3 regions of the Paenibacillus yanchengensis genome follow, and region 2 is predicted to be linked to each of the others. Evidence: riboswitches for the same ligand, from Rfam matches in the RefSeq annotation. Region 2 holds a riboswitch; each other region holds the start of a gene.
The links. A riboswitch is a leader RNA that binds a small molecule or an ion and turns the genes downstream of it on or off. The one in region 2 is predicted to bind cyclic di-AMP.
Positions count from the first base shown of each region.

Region 1: it holds a riboswitch for cyclic di-AMP, as region 2 does, so the genes downstream of both, ACFSTH_RS19750 (C40 family peptidase) here and ACFSTH_RS11925 (hypothetical protein) in region 2, are expected to answer to the same signal.
Region 3: it holds a riboswitch for cyclic di-AMP, as region 2 does, so the genes downstream of both, ACFSTH_RS02730 (KamA family radical SAM protein) here and ACFSTH_RS11925 (hypothetical protein) in region 2, are expected to answer to the same signal.

Region 1 covers NZ_JBHUMH010000063.1:170,039-177,025, reverse strand. The annotation lists gene ACFSTH_RS19755 (MFS transporter) at 1-873, shown strand, start outside; gene ACFSTH_RS19750 (C40 family peptidase) at 1,511-1,987, opposite strand; cyclic di-AMP (ydaO/yuaA leader) riboswitch at 1,991-2,151, opposite strand; gene ACFSTH_RS19745 (glutamine--tRNA ligase/YqeY domain fusion protein) at 2,374-4,056, shown strand; gene hisC (histidinol-phosphate transaminase) at 4,109-5,170, shown strand; gene ACFSTH_RS19735 (helix-turn-helix domain-containing protein) at 5,598-6,131, shown strand; gene ACFSTH_RS19730 (hypothetical protein) at 6,385-6,516, shown strand.
Region 2 covers NZ_JBHUMH010000044.1:5,994-12,980, forward strand. The annotation lists gene kdpB (potassium-transporting ATPase subunit KdpB) at 1-1,907, opposite strand, end outside; gene kdpA (potassium-transporting ATPase subunit KdpA) at 1,933-3,615, opposite strand; gene ACFSTH_RS11925 (hypothetical protein) at 3,785-4,192, opposite strand; cyclic di-AMP (ydaO/yuaA leader) riboswitch at 4,342-4,536, opposite strand; gene glmM (phosphoglucosamine mutase) at 4,961-6,304, opposite strand; gene ACFSTH_RS11935 (CdaR family protein) at 6,318-6,987, opposite strand, start outside.
Region 3 covers NZ_JBHUMH010000010.1:84,195-91,181, forward strand. The annotation lists gene deoC (deoxyribose-phosphate aldolase) at 1-538, opposite strand, end outside; gene ACFSTH_RS02730 (KamA family radical SAM protein) at 725-1,858, opposite strand; cyclic di-AMP (ydaO/yuaA leader) riboswitch at 2,038-2,186, opposite strand; gene infC (translation initiation factor IF-3) at 2,210-2,701, opposite strand; gene ACFSTH_RS02740 (diaminopimelate dehydrogenase) at 2,820-3,797, opposite strand; gene ACFSTH_RS02745 (Glu/Leu/Phe/Val family dehydrogenase) at 3,836-5,095, opposite strand; gene ACFSTH_RS02750 (ABC transporter substrate-binding protein) at 5,316-6,389, opposite strand; gene ACFSTH_RS02755 (ABC transporter permease) at 6,386-6,987, opposite strand, start outside.

The DNA.
Region 1 (6,987 bases), on a different contig from region 2:
AGTAAGTTGGAAACGTTTTTTGGGATAGGTGCGTTAATTATTCCACTGGCTGCTGCATATTTAATTCAAAAAAACATATGGCAGTTGTCGTTTCCAATATTAGCGGCTATGTCAGCCGTCATGTTTATATTATGGTTAACGACATCCTTTGGGGAAGTGGACCATCATTTAAGTGAAAAGGCGAAAGACAAGGAGCCATCTGCACCCGCACAGCGTGGCAACACAGCTCTAGGTGCTACAACACTTAAACCGACTAGGAAAATACCATTCGGGTATGATGCGAGTTCCTTGCCGTTTCTAGCGTTCGCTGTATTGTTCTTTTTATTTTATGTAGGGACAGAGATGAGTTTCTCCAATTACTTGCCGGCAATTTTATTAGGTCATACAGGTGTATCCGAAGTAGCGGCTGCTTCTTCATTAAGTGTCTTTTGGGGAGCAGTTGTAGTGGGGAGAATTTTTGCCGGTGTTCTAGCTGAGCGTCTAGGGTACACACGATTTTTATTTATTATGACAGCGGGAGCTGCTATTGTATTTGGTTTTATGACGGTATTCAATTCTTATGCTTTAATGTTGGTGTTTATTGCGTTGACGGGTCTATTCTTTGCTGGATTATTCGGCATAGCACTTGTATACGCAAACGGTCTGTTGCCAGGGCATACAGAGCGAACGACAAGTCTTTGTGTCGCTTTTGGTGGTATGGGAGGAGCAATATTCCCAAGGATTACAGGATGGTTTATGGATCAGTATACGATATCAGCAACTTTAATTTATTTAGCAATATTAGTAGTAGGCTTATTCGTATTGATGCTAGTGCTGATGATGATTGGTAAAAAACACACGCATACTATTTCTAACTCGCAAATCTCAGCGTGATGCAATGATATGAACCATCATACAAGAGATTGTCCAGATGACGTATAGGAGAAACTTTGTACGATAAATCGTATAAAGGTTATGTTTAGACGGTTGGAATGCAAGCTTTGTATGATAAATCGTATAAACGGTCGTGTGCAGACGGTTCGAGTGTAAGCTTTGTACGATAAATCGTATAAAAGGGCTTGTACAGACAGTTGTAGCGTAAGCTTTGTATGAAATATCGTATAAACGGTCTTTGTGCAGATGGTTCGAGTGCAAGCTTTGTACGATAAATCGTATAAAAGGGTTTGTGCATAGTTAAGTCCGTATACTTATGTAAATAGCTAGAATCTAAAAAAAGGAGCCATAGCCACAAACCTCGTTTAGAATGGAGTTACCGAGACAATTTTCAATGGAGGATTCTTGGTATGGCTCTATATCAGATTAACGTAAATTCGGAACTTTCATCCGTCTATTTAGTTCGCTATTATTAGAGATGGATAAAAGTTGTTTGATGAAAAGGAAATACATGGAGACGAAAGAGTACCTCGATAGCAATTTTCCTACAAAAGCATATTAATAAAAAAAGTTGTACGGAAAAACACTACGGTTTTTCGTACAACTTTTATTTTAGGGACTATTGGACAGTTTGTTTTTAATTTGCAACTGCATATGTAGTGAAAGCATCATCATTCATCACACGGCGTGCTGTTACGTAGCGTGGTTTGTAATACTTAGAGTCAAGTTTGTCGTAAACTACTCCTCTGGAAGTAGATGCGTGAGCAAACTTGCCATCTCCTACATAGATCCCTACATGCGTAATTTCACCGTTATTAGCTCCACTTGTATCGAAGAAGATAAGATCGCCGGGAATTAGCTCGTCTTTGCTAACTTTGGAACCTTCATTAGCTTGACCTGTAGAAGCTCGAGATAAGTTAATATCCATTTCGTCGAATACATAGCTTGTAAATCCTGAGCAATCAAAACCTTTTTTCGTAGTACCGCCGTAGCTGTACTTGACACCTAGCAAGTTATCAATAATACCGGTTAACTTCGTGTCCGCATGTGCTTGACCTGCTTGAAATGATAGGAAAAGCGTAAGACCTAATATAAGTGCTGCAACTTTCTTCAATGATGGTACTCCTTCCGATGCCGACGAGGTTAGCTGTGGGGTTCGGTTTGAAGGTCCCCTATGATCTTCCCACTGAATAGCGGTTGCTTCATTGCTATTCATAAGATCAATTCACCCAAAATGGTTCCCCCGTTTTCCTTTAGGAAATTAGGCAAGCTTTCGAATTATAATTGGGAGTCGTTCTCTCAAAACGTACTCTACAAACAATATAGTACTGCGAAATAGTTAATAGATGCTGAAAATGAGAAGATATTAATGAAATTTGTAAGTCTTTCTTAAGCTTTTCTTAAAGATTAAGTGCAACCTTTACGAATGTAAGTGTAATTTGTCCTATTATTGTGTATCATAAGAGAATAATAAATATATGCTTGGAAAGGTTGGTCGCAGTGGAGAATAATGTAGGAATAGATACTAAATTATCGTCTTCAAATTTTATAAGAAACATTGTGTTAGAGGATTTGCACAGCGGCCGTGTGCAAGAAATTATAACGAGATTCCCACCTGAGCCGAACGGTTATTTGCATATTGGTCATGCTAAGTCTATTTGTTTGAATTTTGAACTAGCTGATGAGTTTAATGGTAGAACGCATTTGCGTTTTGATGATACGAACCCTTTAAAGGAAGAAACAGAATATGTTGAAGCAATTAAAAGAGATGTTAATTGGTTAGGGTTTGAATGGGAAGCTTTACATTTTGCATCAGATTACTTTGAAGAAATGTACGAGCGTGCGCAATTGCTTATTCGCAAAAACTTAGCTTTTGTTTGTGATCTATCGGCAGATGAAATGAGAGAGACTAGAGGGTCATTAACAGAGCCAGGAACCAATAGCCCTTATCGTGAAAGAAGTGTAGAGGAAAATTTAGATTTGTTTGCTCGCATGCGTGCGGGAGAGTTTCCAGACGGATCGCGTGTATTGCGGGCTAAAATAGATATGGGTTCACCTAATATTACGATGCGTGATCCTGTACTATATCGGATATCTCACGCTCATCATCATCGTACGGGAGATGCTTGGTGTATTTATCCAATGTACGATTATGCTCATCCACTTGGTGATGCGATTGAAAAAATCACTCACTCTATCTGTACATTAGAATTTGAAGACCATAGACCATTGTACGACTGGGTCGTAGAGCACTGTGAGATGGAGTCTGTACCGCATCAATACGAGTTTTCTCGCTTAAATGTAACGAATATGGTAATGAGCAAACGTTATTTGAAGCAATTAGTAGATGAAGGTATCGTTAGTGGTTGGGATGACCCTCGGATACCTACTATCGGTGGTTTGCGCCGGAAAGGATATACGCCGGAGTCATTGCGTCAATTTTGTCGTGAAATTGGAGTTTCGAAAAACAATAGTCTCGTTGATGAACGTAATCTAGAGTTTTTTATTCGTGAAGATTTGAAACTGAAAGCGCCACGAACGATGGCTGTAATAGATCCACTTAAAGTCGTTATTACGAATTATCCAGAAGGTCAAATAGAATGGCTAGAAGCAGAAAATAACGCTGAAAATGAAGAAATGGGAGTACGTTCCATTCCGTTTTCTCGTGAAATATATATTGAGCGTGACGACTTCATGGAAAACCCGCCAAATAAATATTTTAGATTATTTCCAGGTAACGAAGTTCGTTTGAAACATGCTTACTTCATTAAGTGTGAAGAAGTGATTAAAGATGAAGCGGGTAACGTTATCGAAATACATTGTACGTATGACCCACGTACGAAAAGTGGTTCTGGCTTTAATGAACGCAAAGTAAAAGGAACGATTCATTTTGTAGAAGCGACGCAAGCATTACCAGCGCAATTCCGTTTAATAGAACCACTATTGGTAGAAGAAGAGGATGGAACGGAAGAAAAGTCGTTTATGGAGCGAATTAATCCGAATTCAATGCAAGTATTGCACGGCTTCGTTGAACCGAATATGAAGGATGCTGCTTCTGAGGACAAGTTTCAATTTTTCCGCCATGGCTACTTTAATGTTGATCCGGTAGATTCAAGTACGAAGCAATTAGTATTTAACAGAACAGTATCATTGAAGAGTTCTTTTGATCCGAAAAAAGCTTAATAGTATAAGTAGTATAGGTTTTTATTATAGATAGAAGGGAAGTTAATTGCAGATGAGCAAGTTTTGGAGCCCGCTAGCTCAATCTTTAGAACCATATGTACCTGGGGAACAGCCGAAAGATAAAAAATATGTCAAATTAAATACGAATGAAAATCCGTATCCACCTTCGCCCAAAGCGATGGCAGCAATGCAAGCTCATGTGAACAGCGATTTGCGTTTGTATCCAGATCCGACGTGTGCCGATTTGGTACAAGCGGCAGCGGATTTTTATGGTGTGTCTCCGAAACAAACATTTGTTGGCAATGGATCGGACGAAATATTAGCGTTAGCCTTTATGGCCTTTTTTGATCCAGCGAAACCAGTGATGTTTCCGGATATAACGTATAGTTTTTATAAGGTTTATGCTAAGCTATGCGGATTAACACCAAAGCTTATTACACTTGATGAGCAATTTAAGTTGCCGATTGACCTTTTTGCAGGTAATCAAAGTGGCATCATTCTACCTAATCCCAATGCTCCGACAGCAGAGCTATTGCCATTATCAGCTATTCGTACGATATTGGAGCAAAATCGTGATCAAGTGGTTGTGATTGATGAAGCATATATCGATTTTGGTGGGGAAAGTGCAGTTTCTCTAATTAATGAGTATGATAACTTACTTGTCATCCAAACGTTATCGAAGTCACGTGCATTAGCTGGGCTACGGGTTGGTACTGCTTATGGTAGTGAGCAGTTAATTGAAGGGTTAGATCGTGTGAAAAACTCTTTTAACTCTTACACGTTAGATCGATTGGCGTTAGCAGGAGCGATCGCAGCTTATGAAGATCGCTCATATTTAGAAACGACCGTTCAGAAAGTTGTTATGACGAGAGAGTGGACGAAAGAGCAATTAATCGCACTTGGTTTTACAATGACTGACTCCCAAGCGAATTTCTTGTTTATTACACATGAGCGTGTGCCTGCCGAGCAAATCTTTTTGCAATTACGTGAAAAAGGCGTGCTTGTCCGTTATTTCAAACAACCGCGCATTGACAATTACTTGCGTGTAACCATCGGTACGGATGAAGAAATGCAAGTGCTAGTAGATGGTATTCGTGAAATTGTATCCAAATAGTAACTAGGTATCGCAGTGAGAAATCCGCTCAATCTCTGTTCATCATCGGTGATGTCGATGAAAGAGATGAGCGGATTTTTTGTAATACGACCAGCATGCAGAACTATTTTTACACTTGGTTACGTCACACTAACTTATTCCGCAAATCGGCGCCGGCAAGCGATTATTTCTTATATGGATTTATAATCAAATTACTGCAAGGTGAACTGGAAAATACGATAGAAAATAAAAAGTTAGCCATGACATTACTGTCTATTGACGATAAAACATAGTTTCAAGTTTGTTTGTTACGATTGCTTGATGTTTCTTATGTATCCGAACATCCAAGCAATAAAGTTTCTATGGTGGACAGCAACATACTCAATATAGGGACGACAAATACAGGTCGTTTACACAACTTAGCTACCAAGTGAAGCAGTATTTTAATTTGGTACACCATACTACTGTCGTAACGGCAACTGCGGTATGTGATAATTTTAACGGCATTGCGAAGGCTTACAGATGTGCGATAGCTGCTATAAAAAAAGAGGTTAACATGCATTACTGTGAACTTGTCGTACAAAATATATTTTTAGATGCAGATAAAGATAGAAAAACAACTTGTAGAAAAGTTGAAAAAGAATTGTTGATGCAAAACGTTTTACGATATGTAGAGCAACATTATTTGAATCTTGATTTAATTGTAGATTATGTAGGGCGTATTTTTAATTATAAACCATCGTACTTATCACAACTTCTTCGGGAGCACACTGGTAAACCGTTATTAGAGTATATTCATATATGTAGAATAGAACACGCTAAAAAAACGATGGAACAACACTTTTCGTTGTCTATATACGATATAGCAACTAAGTCTGGCTATATCGATATGAATTCATTTTACCGTGTGTTCAAAAAGTACGTGGGCATATCACCCGGGCAATATCGGTCGCTTCATGGGATGAAAGATAGCAACAAATAGCTACAACTAAATAAGGTTCATCACTGTAATTTGGGGTTGATTTGTTATACATTCGCAAATGAACTGTTCTAGTATGAATAATAGTGGAAATATTATAGCAAGATGGATGTACTAGACAGGCTATGTTGAATTCTAAATTCTAACATTCTTGTAGGGGCTTAAATTTAGCCTTTGAAAATAAAAGGGACCTCTGTTAAAGTGGGGTTGCAACGGGTCATAGCCCTTAATAGCCCACAAAACAGGAGGTCTTACTATGAATCTTACAGGAAATCTCCAAATTAATCAACGTATCGAACGCATTACACCACAGGACTTAATAGTCGGTATCGACATTGCGAAGATTAATCACCTTATTTGCTCAAAAAACGCCCTTTTAAAAATCTAAGGAAGATTTTTAACGTTAATCATGCATCATACTAGTATTTGGAGCTCCTTTTCCACTCATAAGACATAAAATCTTCCTTAGAAATTATTTCACCCCGATATTCATCATTTAGCGATAAAAATCTTCGTTAGAATGGCGGTCAGCTCCATGTTCCCTGGATGTTTCCACTACTATTCTTTTGTAGCATCTTTCCTTTAGTATATTCGGAAAATCACCTGCACCCTTGTGGTTTCATTATAAATGCTAGTCTAAATATGCACAGAAACGCTTGAATATTAATGTACAGTTTTGACGACATGCTACACTAGTGTTATTGGACGAACAAGCATAACACCTTTACGAGAAAGTCCATAAGCACCAAGTGACGTTAAAAATAGGTTTACAAGTGTACCGCCAAGGACGATAATAATCGTATTCATATATCCTTATATAATATTATAGTTAATGCGTAAAGCGTTTTCGTACATCGTG
Region 2 (6,987 bases):
GCTACCCCACGCATCGCAATTGGAATGAGCAAAGGAATAATAATGGCATTAAACATTAATGCAGATAAAATAGCCGATTGTGGTGTAGATAAACCCATAATGTTAAGTATATTCATCTCCGGAATAGCAACCATAAACATCGCTGGAATGATGGCAAAATATTTGGCAATATCATTAGCCACACTAAAAGTAGTCAGTGCCCCCCGAGTAATAAGCAATTGCTTACCAATGCCAACCACTTCAATTAACTTCGATGGATCAGAATCAAGATCGATCATATTCGCCGCTTCCTTAGCAGCGGTCGTTCCACTATTCATCGCAATCCCCACATCGGCTTGTGCCAGCGCAGGAGCATCATTCGTCCCATCTCCCGTCATCGCTACCAGCTTACCTTCGCTTTGTTCCCTCTTAATAAGAGCAATTTTGTCTTCAGGTTTACTCTCGGCAATATATTCGTCCACTCCCGCTTCATGAGCAATCGTTTTTGCAGTTAGTTCATTATCTCCCGTACACATAATCGTTTTAATTCCCATTTGGCGCAATTGAGCAAATCGTTCCTTCATCCCAGGCTTCACCGTATCTTTCAAATAAATTAGCCCATATATATGATCATCCATCGCAACTGCCAGTGGCGTACCTCCAAGTGAGGCTATACTATTACCTTGACTATCTAAATCATCAGGTACAACGCCTCCTTGTTCCAACACCCATTTCTTTATCGCCGATATCGCACCTTTACGTACTTTTCGACCATCTGCCAAATCAACACCGCTCATTCTCGTTTCTGCACTAAACAGCTCTATAACCGCCGACTGCGCGATAGTTTCGTCAACGATAAAATTACTTTGTTTCGCCCACGTAAGTACAGATCTTCCTTCTGGCGTTTCATCATTTAGCGAACTAATGACTGCCCATTGTACCAATGGTTCCAACGAAGCACCTTTTACTGGAATACAATCGCTAGCCATCCGATTACCAAATGTAATTGTTCCTGTTTTATCCAAAATTAATGTATTGATATCCCCTGCCGCTTCTACTGATCGACCCGACTTCGCTACAATATTAAATCTAGTGACCCGATCCATCCCTGCCACACCAATTGCTGATAACAAGCCGCCGATGGTCGTAGGAATTAAACAAACAAGCAAAGCGATCAATACTGGTATTTCTAATGAAACGTGTAAAAAGTCAGCAATCGGAGCCAACGTGACAACAACGATCAGAAAAATTAAAGTTAATGTAATTAACAACGTATTAAGTGCTATTTCAATTGGCGTTTTCTTTCGTTTCGCTCCTTCTACTAGCGTAATCATTTGATCAATAAACGATTGACCTGGTTCAGTAGTAATTTTCACTTGAATCATATCACTTACTACTCTCGTACCACCCGTCACTGAATTAAAATCTCCACCAGCTTCTTTCATCACCGGTGCAGATTCTCCCGTAATCGCTGACTCATCTACAGACGCTACGCCCGCAATTACTTCCCCATCACCAGGAATCATTTCTCCTTCCGTCACCTGAACAATGTCCCCGATATGCAGCTCTGTCGCAGCAACTTCCTCAATCTGATCGCCCACTAATTTACGAGCCATAATTTCTTGTTTTGTTTTTTTGAGTGACGCTGCTTGCGCCTTCCCTCTACCTTCCGCCAATGCTTCCGCAAAGTTCGCAAACCATACTGTTCCTAACAAAATAACAAAAACTGCAATGTTAAAACCTCTACTCCCATTCGCTTGAAAATAATGAGGAAACAGTATCATCAACAGGACTAGTAAAGCACCCCATTCTACGACAAACATCACCGGATTTTTGATCATATGAACAGGATTGAATTTTACTATGCTACTTACTAGTGCTTCTTTTATTATTTTGGAAGAATTACTCGTTTTTTGATCGATACTCATCTTTACTTCCTCCATTTATTTCATTCTATTTGAAAAGAGTTACATGTTCAGCAATCGGACCTAACGCTAATACCGGTAAAAAAGTCAAAGCGCCGATAATAATAACGACTCCAATTAATATGGTTACAAACAATCGATTATCTGTTCGCAATGTTCCAATCGTTTCTGGAAGTCGCTGTTTCTGTACCATGGACCCTGCTACCGCAAGTAAAGCAACCATCGATACGTAGCGACCGAGCAGCATCACGATGCCTGTAGTTATATTCCAAAAGGATGTATTATCGCTTAATCCTTCGAATCCAGAGCCATTGTTAGCAGCAGATGACGTAAACTCATATAATATTTGCGACAAACCATGATATCCGCCATTACTGATTGCTCCCACTCCTGCTTCTGTCAATACAGCTATAGCTGTCGGCACAAGTATAATAAGTGGATGCACTGTAATTGCAATGGCAATTAACTTCATCTCTTTCGCTTCGATTTTTCTACCTAAAAATTCCGGCGTTCTACCAACCATCAAACCACATAAAAAGACAGCCAGTATCGCATACATCAACATATTGACAAGTCCAACACCGTCACCGCCAAAAACACTATTGAGCATCATTTGGAACATGGCAGCCATTCCGCCAAGTGGTGTCAGCGTATCATGCATATTATTAACCGTACCTGTCGTTGCTGCTGTAGTTACTGCTGTAAACAGTGCCGACTGAGCGATACCAAATCGCGTCTCTTTTCCTTCCATACTTCCCTGTGACGTATCTACACCAAGCGATGACAACGCTGGATTACCACGCATCTCTGCTGTATAGGTTAACGTTAAAAAACCGATAAACAATATTAGCATCGCACTGAAAATAATCCAGCCTTGTTTCCTTTTACCCGCAAATTTTCCAAAAGTGTACGTCAATGATGCTGGAATACACCACATCGATAATATTTCTAACACGTTCGTCAGTGGGCTAGGATTTTCAAACGGATGCGAAGAATTAACTCCGAAAAACCCGCCTCCATTCGTGCCCAAATGTTTAATTGAAACTAACGAAGCTACTGGTCCTATTGCCATCTGTTGCTGCTCTCCTTCAAGTGTCGTTGCTTGTATCGTTCCGCCCAACGTTTGCGGCACTTTTAAGCCAACCAACACGAGCATAATTACAAAAGCAAGCGGAATTAACAATCGAGTATGAGCTTTTACAAAATCGCTAAAAAAGTTACCCAACGCTTTGCCTTTACTAGTTAAACCTCGGATAAATGCAATTGCAACAACGATTCCCGTCGCAGCCGATGTAAACATCATCATCGTAATAACAGCCATTTGTGAAAAATAAGATACCCCTGTTTCGCCACTATAATGCTGCAAATTGGTGTTTGTCATAAAACTGATCACTGTATTAAATGATAACGACGACTCCATGCTGTCAACATCACTTGGGTTGAACGGCAACAGATGCTGGATACGTAAAATAACAAAGCTAATCATAACGAACAATGCGTTGGTCACTAGTAAACTGATCGTATATTGTTTCCAGCTCATCGCTACTTGTTGCTTCACGCCAGTTAACCGAAATATCATTTGCTCCACTCGCCCAAAAAGACGATCCGTACGATTAGGTTGGTCTGAAAAAATATAATACATATATGTTCCAAGCGGCTTCACGATCAACGTTACAAGTATGATGACCACTGCCAACTGTATAAAATCCATCACTTTCTGCCTCCTAATCTCACTTCATCTTCTATAACTTCTCTACTTGCAGTAAAGCAATTACTAAATAGACAAACAAAAATACGACACTAACGAGTACAACCTCCATCCTTTTCTACCTCCATGTACAACTATTTTTATTTCACTACACCTATATTCCGTCGCACGCTTAGTGCGTATTATGTGGTATTAAAAAAGACACATTCAAACTATTTGTATGAATAACGTAATCAGCGCCAAGCCCTTTATAGATCGTTTTAATATGATCACAGTTCGTAATAACGAAGATAGCTCTTCCCGTCCATGCACGGCAGATCGACACATAACGACAACATGTTGCCAGATCTTGCTCGAATAAATAGACGTAGCTAATCATCCATTCCGGAATAACCCATGGATTCGCTATCGACGGATCTAACAAAATCACTTGCTGTGCGCCTAACATTCTCAGTAATCTCGCTTCTTCATCACAAGCTGCTAATGCTATAACCGGAACATTACGTTTCACTAGCTCTGCCAAAAATAATTTCCCAGCCTTATTAGGTGCTGACACTAATACAAATTCATCCAGTGTCATCCTGATCGCTCTCCTTTTTCAAAAATGTATGCAACAAAAAAGAAGCTGCACGAAGAGGTAGCTCTTCGTCAGCTTCTTAGGCACAGGAAAATAAACCGTGTCTATGGATGACAAATGTTGCCTCTCTCTATCACACAATGCTACTGAAAGCTTTGTCTGATGGTACGCTTACGAGGTTAGCTGTCGGATTCGGGCTGTGAGAGTAGCCCTACTTATACTAATCAACCCATGGTTGTTAATTAGTATAAGATTCACCCCTGATCATCTGCCTTCGACTCTCACATCGAAAGCAAACCATCGATTGGTTCCCCCGTTTTCCAGTGGAAATTCAGCGCTGACAAATGATAAAAGATTACTGTATCACCGTGTTTACAAACTAAGATGATACCCTTTATCCTGTCAATTAAATTGCTTGAAACGAATCTTACTCCTACTGCAACAATTTGTAAAGAGATACAAACTGGCAGTAATCGTCAATTTACCTCTATTCACTTCAACTGTATTACATTATCTCCTTTTATCTCAGCCACACGTCGTCATGCTCTTATATTTACAATAAAAAGCAGATCTTTACTCCTTTTCGACAATATTATTTCCAAGGAAATACTCTTCTCGACAATGACTAACTACAGTTACTAACATTAGACATAAAAACGCAAAAAAACGGCACTCACTTTCGCAAGAAAGTAGTACCGTCTTCTGATTTGATATCTATTTTAAAAATAATGCCTCGCATTTTGTTAACTACAGTAATGATTAGTACTAGCTCTAACTACGTAACTGTTCTTTCACAATGGAAGCGATATAATCAACGTAATTATCTACTTCGGCTTTGTCGGGTCCTTCCGCCATCACTCGAATAAGCGATTCTGTTCCTGAAGGACGTACTAGTACACGACCGTTATCACCTAACTTATCTTCAACTTCCTGCACAGCTGCTGTGATCACTTCATTACCATCAAATTTACTTTTGTCATCTACGCGAACGTTCACTAATTTTTGTGGGTATTTTCGCATAATTGTTTTTAATTCACTTAAATTCTTTTTCGTAGCAGCCATCACATTGGCAAGATGTAGTGCTGTCAATATCCCGTCACCGGTCGTTATATAATCAAGCATAATAACATGTCCGGATTGCTCTCCGCCTAAGTTATAGCCACCACGCTTCATTTCTTCCATAACATAACGATCACCAACCGCTGTTTTTACTGACTGTAATCCTAATTTTTCTACCCCTTTAAAAAAGCCAATATTGGCCATAACCGTCGTTACAATCGTGCTCTCTTGCAGTTTTCCTGCTTGGTTCATCGCATGACCTAATATACTTAGTATATAATCACCATCAACTTCTGCACCTGTCTCATCAATTGCAATTAAACGGTCAGCATCTCCGTCAAATGCTAGACCCAAATCAGCATGATGGGCTACAACAGCAGCTTTTAATTGTTCGGGATGAGTAGAGCCAACTTCAGCATTAATATTTAAGCCATTCGGTGTCGTCCCTATCGTGATTACATCCGCTCCCAGCTCTCGAAATACAGTTGGCGCAAGATCATAAGCAGACCCGTTTGCACAATCAAGTACAATCTTCATACCCTCAAATCGCTGGTCAATCGTTGTTTGCAAATATTGTAAATAGCGCTCACCTGCTGCTTCATATTCAGTCACCGTACCAATTTCTGCTCCAATCGGACGTGGTAACTCATCCAGCGGTTGATCGATTAAATTTTCAATTTCTAATTCAGTTTCATCAGATAGTTTGAAACCGTCACCTGCAAAAAATTTAATGCCATTATCCTCCACTGGATTGTGAGAAGCAGATATCATCACACCTGCGTCTGCTTGCAGTTCTCTTGTTAAATAAGCAACGACTGGGGTAGATACAACTCCTAAACGCACGACACTTGCCCCTATGGACAATAATCCCGCTATTAAAGCTGATTCCAGCATCGGACCCGACACCCTTGTATCTAAACCAATGATTACTGTCGGTCTAGTAGCTTCTCCTGCCAATACAAAACCGCCAGCACGTCCAATTTTATAAGCTAATTCAGGTGTTAACTCTTTATTCGCAACTCCTCGTACACCATCCGTACCAAAATATTTCCCCATACTATTCGCTCCTTCATCCTATCCGCTTTTGTTTGCTCTCTGTCTCTGCTCGACTACTATTATTGCTGCCAGTACCTACTTCTTCTTCTTTGCCACTCCCCACACCACTGTTGGTCGGATCTTCTCCTCCGTCAGGGGTCGGGGTTGGGCTAGGACTAGGTGATGGCGCTGGAGTGGTGCTAGGACTGGGTGAAGATGTCGGATATATTTCCTCCGGGCGACCAATGACTTCTTGATCTCCATCATCCTCCCCTTCCTCTGTCGTTCCCGCTTCAACGACTACTTCAATCATTAATGTTTGCTCCTCATTTTGTACCGGATAAATGTACGGAGGCAGCTCTATTTCAAGTGGAATCGTATGATTTCCAACTGGTAAATCTGCAATATTAGCGATAACACTTATGTCATCATCTTTTAACTTTGCAAGTGCTGATTCAGTTCCACTAACTAATAAATTTATCTTCCCAGAATCTGGTGCAACTATTTTCACACTTTCTCCCAGTGGCTTACCTTGAAAGGTGATCGGCAACGCCGATAACTGCTTCGTCTTAGAATTTTCAACGTTAATCGTAACTTTCAGCTCTGCTGGAGTGACGGATTTAACCCCTTCAATTGCAGATGCTTTAATAACATATTCACCAGGTTCTTTTACTTTAGACAAATCAAGGATATAACCATCAAAT
Region 3 (6,987 bases), on a different contig from region 2:
CGCTGCGCATTAACGTTAGGTGATGTTCTGTCGCTCCTGCTTGACCGAAGCCGGTCGATGTTTTCACAAAATCAGCGCCCGCTTGCACAACCAAACGACAAGCTGTTTCGATTTCTTCATCTGTCAGCAAACAAGTTTCTAATATTACTTTCAATATTGCTCGTTCACGACATACAGCCGCTACCGCTACAATATCCGCCTCTACTGCTGCTACTTGACCAGACTTCAACAAACCAATATTAAGTACCATATCAATTTCAGTAGCACCTTCACGAATCGCTTGTTCTGCTTCGTAAGCTTTCGCTGCACTAGTTGATGCTCCAAGCGGAAAACCAACTACCGTTGTAATGCCTACTTCACTGTTTAGTAATTCAGCAGCTCTCGCAACATGGCACGGATGCACACATACCGTTGCAAAACGATACTGTAGCGCTTCAGCACACAATTGCTCTATTTCACTGATTGTAGCATCCGCTTTTAGAATCGTATGATCAATCATGGCAGCTAACGATGGCTCTACCTGCGTCTGCTGTATCATTTTATCTATTATTTCACCTGTTTTTTCATCCATGTAGAATACTCCTCCTCCGCATTATCAACTGACAGTAACTTCATTGTTCAGCTTTATAGTCATTATAAAGCTTGCCTCGGTGAACAACAAGCTACCCCTGTATGCAATACGGAAGATGATATTCTGTACTTGTGCCATATGATTTGTTGCCGTTTAGCTGCTCAGCACCTCTTCTTTGTCATCAATTGTTGGTTTATTCCAATACTGTTCATTTCCAGGCAAATCATCGAACCACGCAGCATCAGGTGGACAATCCAATATCATAAATTGCCCGTAGTTTCCTTCCCGAGCTTGATGGTATTTTAAATAAGCTTTGCCACTTTCAATAGCCAATATTTCTATTTTTCCAGAAGAATGACTCATCGACAATCGGACTCGTTTGCCTAGACCAGAAGTTTTAGCTTTTGCTTGCTCTACTAATCGATAGGCATCTGCCAACGGAACGACAAAATCATTGTTACCAGCTACAGGGCGATTGATAAAGAAATAATAAGGTGTCACACCAGCCCACGATAGAATATCAAGTAGCTCTGCTAACGTATCGGCATTATCATTAATGCCTCGAATAATAGGAGTTTGATTGACGACGATAGCACCTGCATCATGCAGCGCGTCAAAGCCACGCTTTGCTTGTTCGGTTACTTCTCGAGGATGATTAATATGAGCCATTACATAAATGCGTTTTTCAGGAGTGGAATATTGTCTAATTAAATCTAATAATCCTTCATCTTCATAAATACGCATTGGATTAAAGACCGGCATTTTGGAACCAAGTCGAATAATTTTCACATGTTCAATTTGACGTAATTGCTCAATAATAGTTCGTAATTTCGGCGTCCCGAGTATTAAACTATCACCACCAGTTAATAAAACATTGTTTATTTCCGGATGAGCAGCAATATACGCAATGCCGGGATCAACATTGGAAACTGCTTCTTTCACATCGTTGCGAAACAATCGTTTACGGAAACAATAACGACAATACGCTCCACATACTTCCGATACAATCAGCAGTGCCGTCGTCCCATACTTATGCTGACAACCAGGTACAACGTAATTCGCTTCTTCATCCGATGCATCCCAACGACCATACTCCAGTAGCTCTCCTTCATTGGGGATAACTAACCGCCGAATCGGATCATCAGGATCTTGCCAATCAATGAGAGATAAATAATAATCGTTGACACGAAATGCAAACTTCTCCGTAATCGGCTTTAGTTTCTCTCGTTCACTTTCTGGAATGTCTGTTAATCGATCCAAATTAATAATGTACTTTGGCTGTGCCATACAAATCCCTCCCAATCTGATTTGTACGCTTCACCAGTGGATTTAAGCTGGGTCTTACTAGAAAAACAAAAATAACCCCGGCTGAGCAATAAGCTCCGCAAGACAATAGACTGCTACTGCGCACATAGCTTTCTATTGACTAATCAGGGTCACACTTGATTGAAGTTATCTTATGATGCTGATGACCCATCCACTGCTGACGAGGTTAGCTGACGGACTCGGGTAAGATGGTCCCCTAAAATTAGCAGCTGTACTAATTTATTCGCCCCACAAAATTGGTTCCCCCGCTTCCCGATTCGAATGATCGGAAATTAAGCGTGATTATAGTGTACTTGATAAACAAGCTGCACGTCAAGGCGACAAAACGACGGCTACTTGCTTACCACTTTGTTGGATACCTGATTGCTTTTTACCGTAAATAGCTAGGTCAGTAACTAGTCGCTCCACTAATTGTTTTGCTTGTGCCGACTGCTTACCTGTCACTTTGACCGTTAACAACACTTGCTCTCCTTGCTGCAACCATTTTTGTGCTTGCCTACATTTCGTATCATAGTCATGTTCTTCGATTTGGACAGTCAGACGTAACTCTTTTGGTTTACTTGCGTTCGTTGCTTTGCTTTCTGCTTTTTTACGTTGATCACGCTGTCTATTTGCTTCACCTTTAGCAATCAATTGACAAGGTGGAGGGCTTTCGAGCAATGAAGTACATACTAAATCAACATCAGCGTCCTTAGCGAGCCGCATTGCATCTTCACGAGTTACTATTCCTAATGACTCCCCATCCAAACCAGTTAACACAACTTCAGCAGCTTTAATTTGTTCATTTTTAATAACACGGCTCAAACTGGATTTCCTCCTTACTGCACTATACAAATAACAGGTTTTGGATAACGGCATGTGGTTTATCCAAAACCTGCTACTTTGCTTTAGTAGTTCAATCTATAAACTATATGATAATGACTTATAATAATCGTTTGCGTAAACTTGCTGGAGATTCCGATGACAAATAGGCTGGTGGAATATCAAAAATTGTTTTTGCTCCACGTTGTCCTGCAGCCGCCATTTTGTAAGCTGCACGAGCCGAAGCAGCAACTACACTTGCTGTAAACTCTGGATTACTGCCTAATTGCAAACCAAATTCCATAATTTGTTTGTTGCCTGAACCTGTAGTTCCACTACGTAGAACCGTTCCACCATGTGGCATAGCCGCATGCTCTGCTTGCAATTGCTCTTCCGTAATAAAATAAACGGTAGTGTCATAATCCGCAAAGTAGTTGGGCATCGTTTTGATTTCACTTTCTATTTTATCCGCATCCGCATGTACATCTTTTACAACATAACATACACGAATATGCTTTTCTCTTGTTGTTAGGTCTGGATTTTCTCCATCACGAACACGCTGCACCGCATCTTCACTGGGAATCGTATATTGTACACCATTTTTCACACCGGGAACGCGGCGAATCGCATCGGAATGACCTTGGCTAACGCCTTTCCCCCAAAATGTATACTCATTACCTTCCGGTAAAATAGCTTCACCGAGCATACGGTGCAAAGAAAATAATCCTGGGTCCCAGCCTGTCGATATAACACTAATCTTTCCAGCAGCAGTCGCCACTTCATCCATAGCCGCAAAATACTCGGGAATTTTAGCATGACGATCAAAACTATCTACTGTATGGAACGATCGAGCAAACAAAGGTCCTTGCTCTGGCAAATCGGTAGCTGACCCACCGCATAATACCATCACGTCTATTTTATCTACAAATTTTGCAGCATCTTCTATCGTATAAGCAGGTACAGAAGCTTGAATGGACGATGGTTCACGGCGTGTAAACACTGCAACAAGTTCCATATCGGAACTGCGATTAACAGCTAGTTCCACCCCACGACCCAAATTGCCATAGCCAACAATACCGATTTTTACTGTATTATTCACTGATTCATCATCCTTCAACTTTTTTAACGCAATGTGATTTAAATCCAACCACGAGCTTCCATTGCAGAAGCGATCCGTTTGATCGAAATCATATAAGCAGCTGTTCTAAAATCTGTATTAAACTCTGTCGCCATATCACGAACTGCTTCGTAAGAAATGATCATATTCGTTTTTAGACGATCTAACACTTCTTGCTCACTCCAGTAGTAATGTTGCAAGTTTTGTACCCACTCAAAATAAGATACCGTAACACCACCAGCATTAGCTAGTACGTCAGGAATAACTGTAATTCCTTTGTTAAACAATACACGGTCTGCTTCCGGAGTTGTAGGTCCATTTGCGGCTTCAGCAACAATCTTTGCTTTGATGTTGTTTGCATTGGAGGCTGTAATTACGTTTTCTAGAGCAGCTGGTACGAGGATATCTACTTCTAATTCAAGTAGCTCAGCGTTAGTAATTACACAATTTTGTCCGTAATCAGCGAGGCTAGCATTATCTTTCAAGTCTTCAAGTATCGATACATCCAAACCATTCGGATCATACAATCCGCATTTGGAATCACTTACCGCCACTACTTTGCATCCTGCTTCCGCAAGAAGGCGAGCGGCAATTCTACCTGCATTACCAAAACCTTGAACAGCTACGGTTGCATTTTCTGCTTGCAATCCTTTATCTTCAAGTGCGCCTAATATCGTATACACACAACCTTGAGCAGTCGCTTCTGTCCGTCCTTTGGAACCACCAATGATCAACGGTTTGCCCGTAATAACACCCGGTGAATATCTTCCTTTCAGTCGACTGTATTCATCCATCATCCAACCCATAATTTGGGAAGTAGTGTACACATCAGGCGCTGGTATATCTCTGTCCGGTCCAACGAAATCAACGATAGCTTCCATAAACGCTCTGCTGATTCGTTCAATTTCTGCTTTGCTGTGTTCTTGCGGGTTACAGATAACACCGCCTTTTCCACCGCCATATGGTAAGCCTACTACTCCACATTTGAAACTCATCCACATCGATAAAGCTTTTACTTCGTCCATTGTTACGTCTGGATGGAATCGAATGCCACCTTTCGTAGGTCCGATCGCGTCATTATGCTGTGCACGAAAACCTTCAAATACTCGCACCGTTCCGTCGTCCATTTTCACAGGGAAGCTAACCGATAAAACTTTCTTTGGATGCTTCAATAAAGTGATGACATGCTCCGGCAGTTTTAACAGCTTTGCGGCTGCATCCACCTGCTGCTGAGCAATCTCATAGGGGTTTAAACTCTCTTTAACCGTAGTTGCTGTCATACCTTCTCAGTCCTTTATAATGAAATTCGACTCGAGGCATAGCCGATTTAATAATTTTAACCTGTCAAACCGGTTTTTGAAAGCAGTTTTTCATAAATTTTTATATATAATTTTAGGAAATTGTCCAATTTGGGTCGAAAAGCGCTTTATTCTTCCCAATTTTTACAATTGTAACGATTACGTCACAACTGTATTCGCTTCATTTGGTAACCTTATTTTTTTATTTTCGATGCATTTTAAACTGCAAAAATAGTTCGTTATAATAGGACAGCATACGAATACCCAAATTATTGTACACTTCGAGACGAGTTGTTAACTGTTCATCCGGATAGAAACGTTCATCTGTAGAAATTTCTTCTGGTAACAATTCAAGCGCTGTTTTATTAGGAGTAGAGTACCCAACATATTCAGCATTTTGCGCCGCTACTTCTGGATCGAGCATAAAATTAATAAACTGATGCGCACCTTCGATATTACGAGCAGACGTAGGAATTACCATATTATCAAACCATAAATTAGATCCCTCTTGCGGAACAGTATAATCTAGCGCTTCATTTTCATCCATAATTTCCGAAGCATCACCCGACCAGACGAGCCCGACAGCCGCTTCTTCATTCGCAAGCAACATTTTGATTTCATCCCCAACAATTGCACGCACATTCGGCGTTAATTGGTTTAATTTTTTCATCGCTTCTTGCAAATGTAGCTGGTCTGTATCATTCAAAGAATACCCTAAACTATTCAGCCCCATACCGATTACTTCACGAGCGCCATCCGCAAGTAAAATTTGATTTTTTAACTTTGGGTTCCACAAATCGTTCCAACTATCGAAAGTCAAATCTCCAACTAAGTCGGGATGAAAAATAACGCCAAGTGTTCCCCAAAAATATGGAACAGAATAAGCATTGTCTGGATCAAATGGCAAATACATAAAGCGCTCATCCAAATGATGTAAGTTGGTCAACTTACTGTGATCTATTTGACGTAATAATCCGTCTGCCTGCATTTTACTTATCGCATACTCAGAAGGAACAGCAATATCAAATACAGTGCCTCCTTGTGCTATTTTTGTCATCATTGCTTCGTTAGAATCAAATGTTTGATAAATGATTTTTATTCCCGTTTCTTGCTCAAATTGTTTCATCAATTCCGGATCAATATAATCACCCCAGTTATAAATCGTCAGCGTATTACTACCAGAATAACCAGCGCTGGAATTAAGCCATTTCGTCAAATACAGCATAGCAATTACTACTACCGACAGCAGTAGAAAAGTACGAACGAGTTGTTTCATTTGTGCGTTGCTCCTTTCACTGGTCGCTGACTAACATTTCTTTGGCTAATAAAATAATAACCAACGACAAGTAGCGTCGTGAATACGAATAGTAACGCCGATAAAGCATTAATGGATAAAGAAACACCCTGTCTTGCTCTCGAATAAATTTCCACAGCCAATGTAGAATAACCATTACCTGTCACGAAAAAAGTAACCGCAAAGTCGTCAAGCGAAGTTGTAAGTGCCAAAAAGAATGCCGCAAAAATACCCGGTTTGATATACGGCAAAATAACTTTTGTTAACACATCCAGATGACTGGCACCCAAATCTCGCGCCGCATCAATTAAACTATGGCTCATTTCTTCCAGCTTAGGCAACACCATAATAACGACAATTGGAACAGAAAACGCAATATGCGACAGCAATACAGATACAAAACCGAGCTGCACACCAACAAAAGTAAACAGCATTAAAAAGGATGCACCAATAATAACATCCGGGCTAACCATCAGCACATTGTTCAATGTTAGCAGCATCTGTTTCGCTCGATTACGGCGGACATAATGGATAGCAATTGCTCCAAACACACCAAGAATAGTAGCTACTAACGCAGATA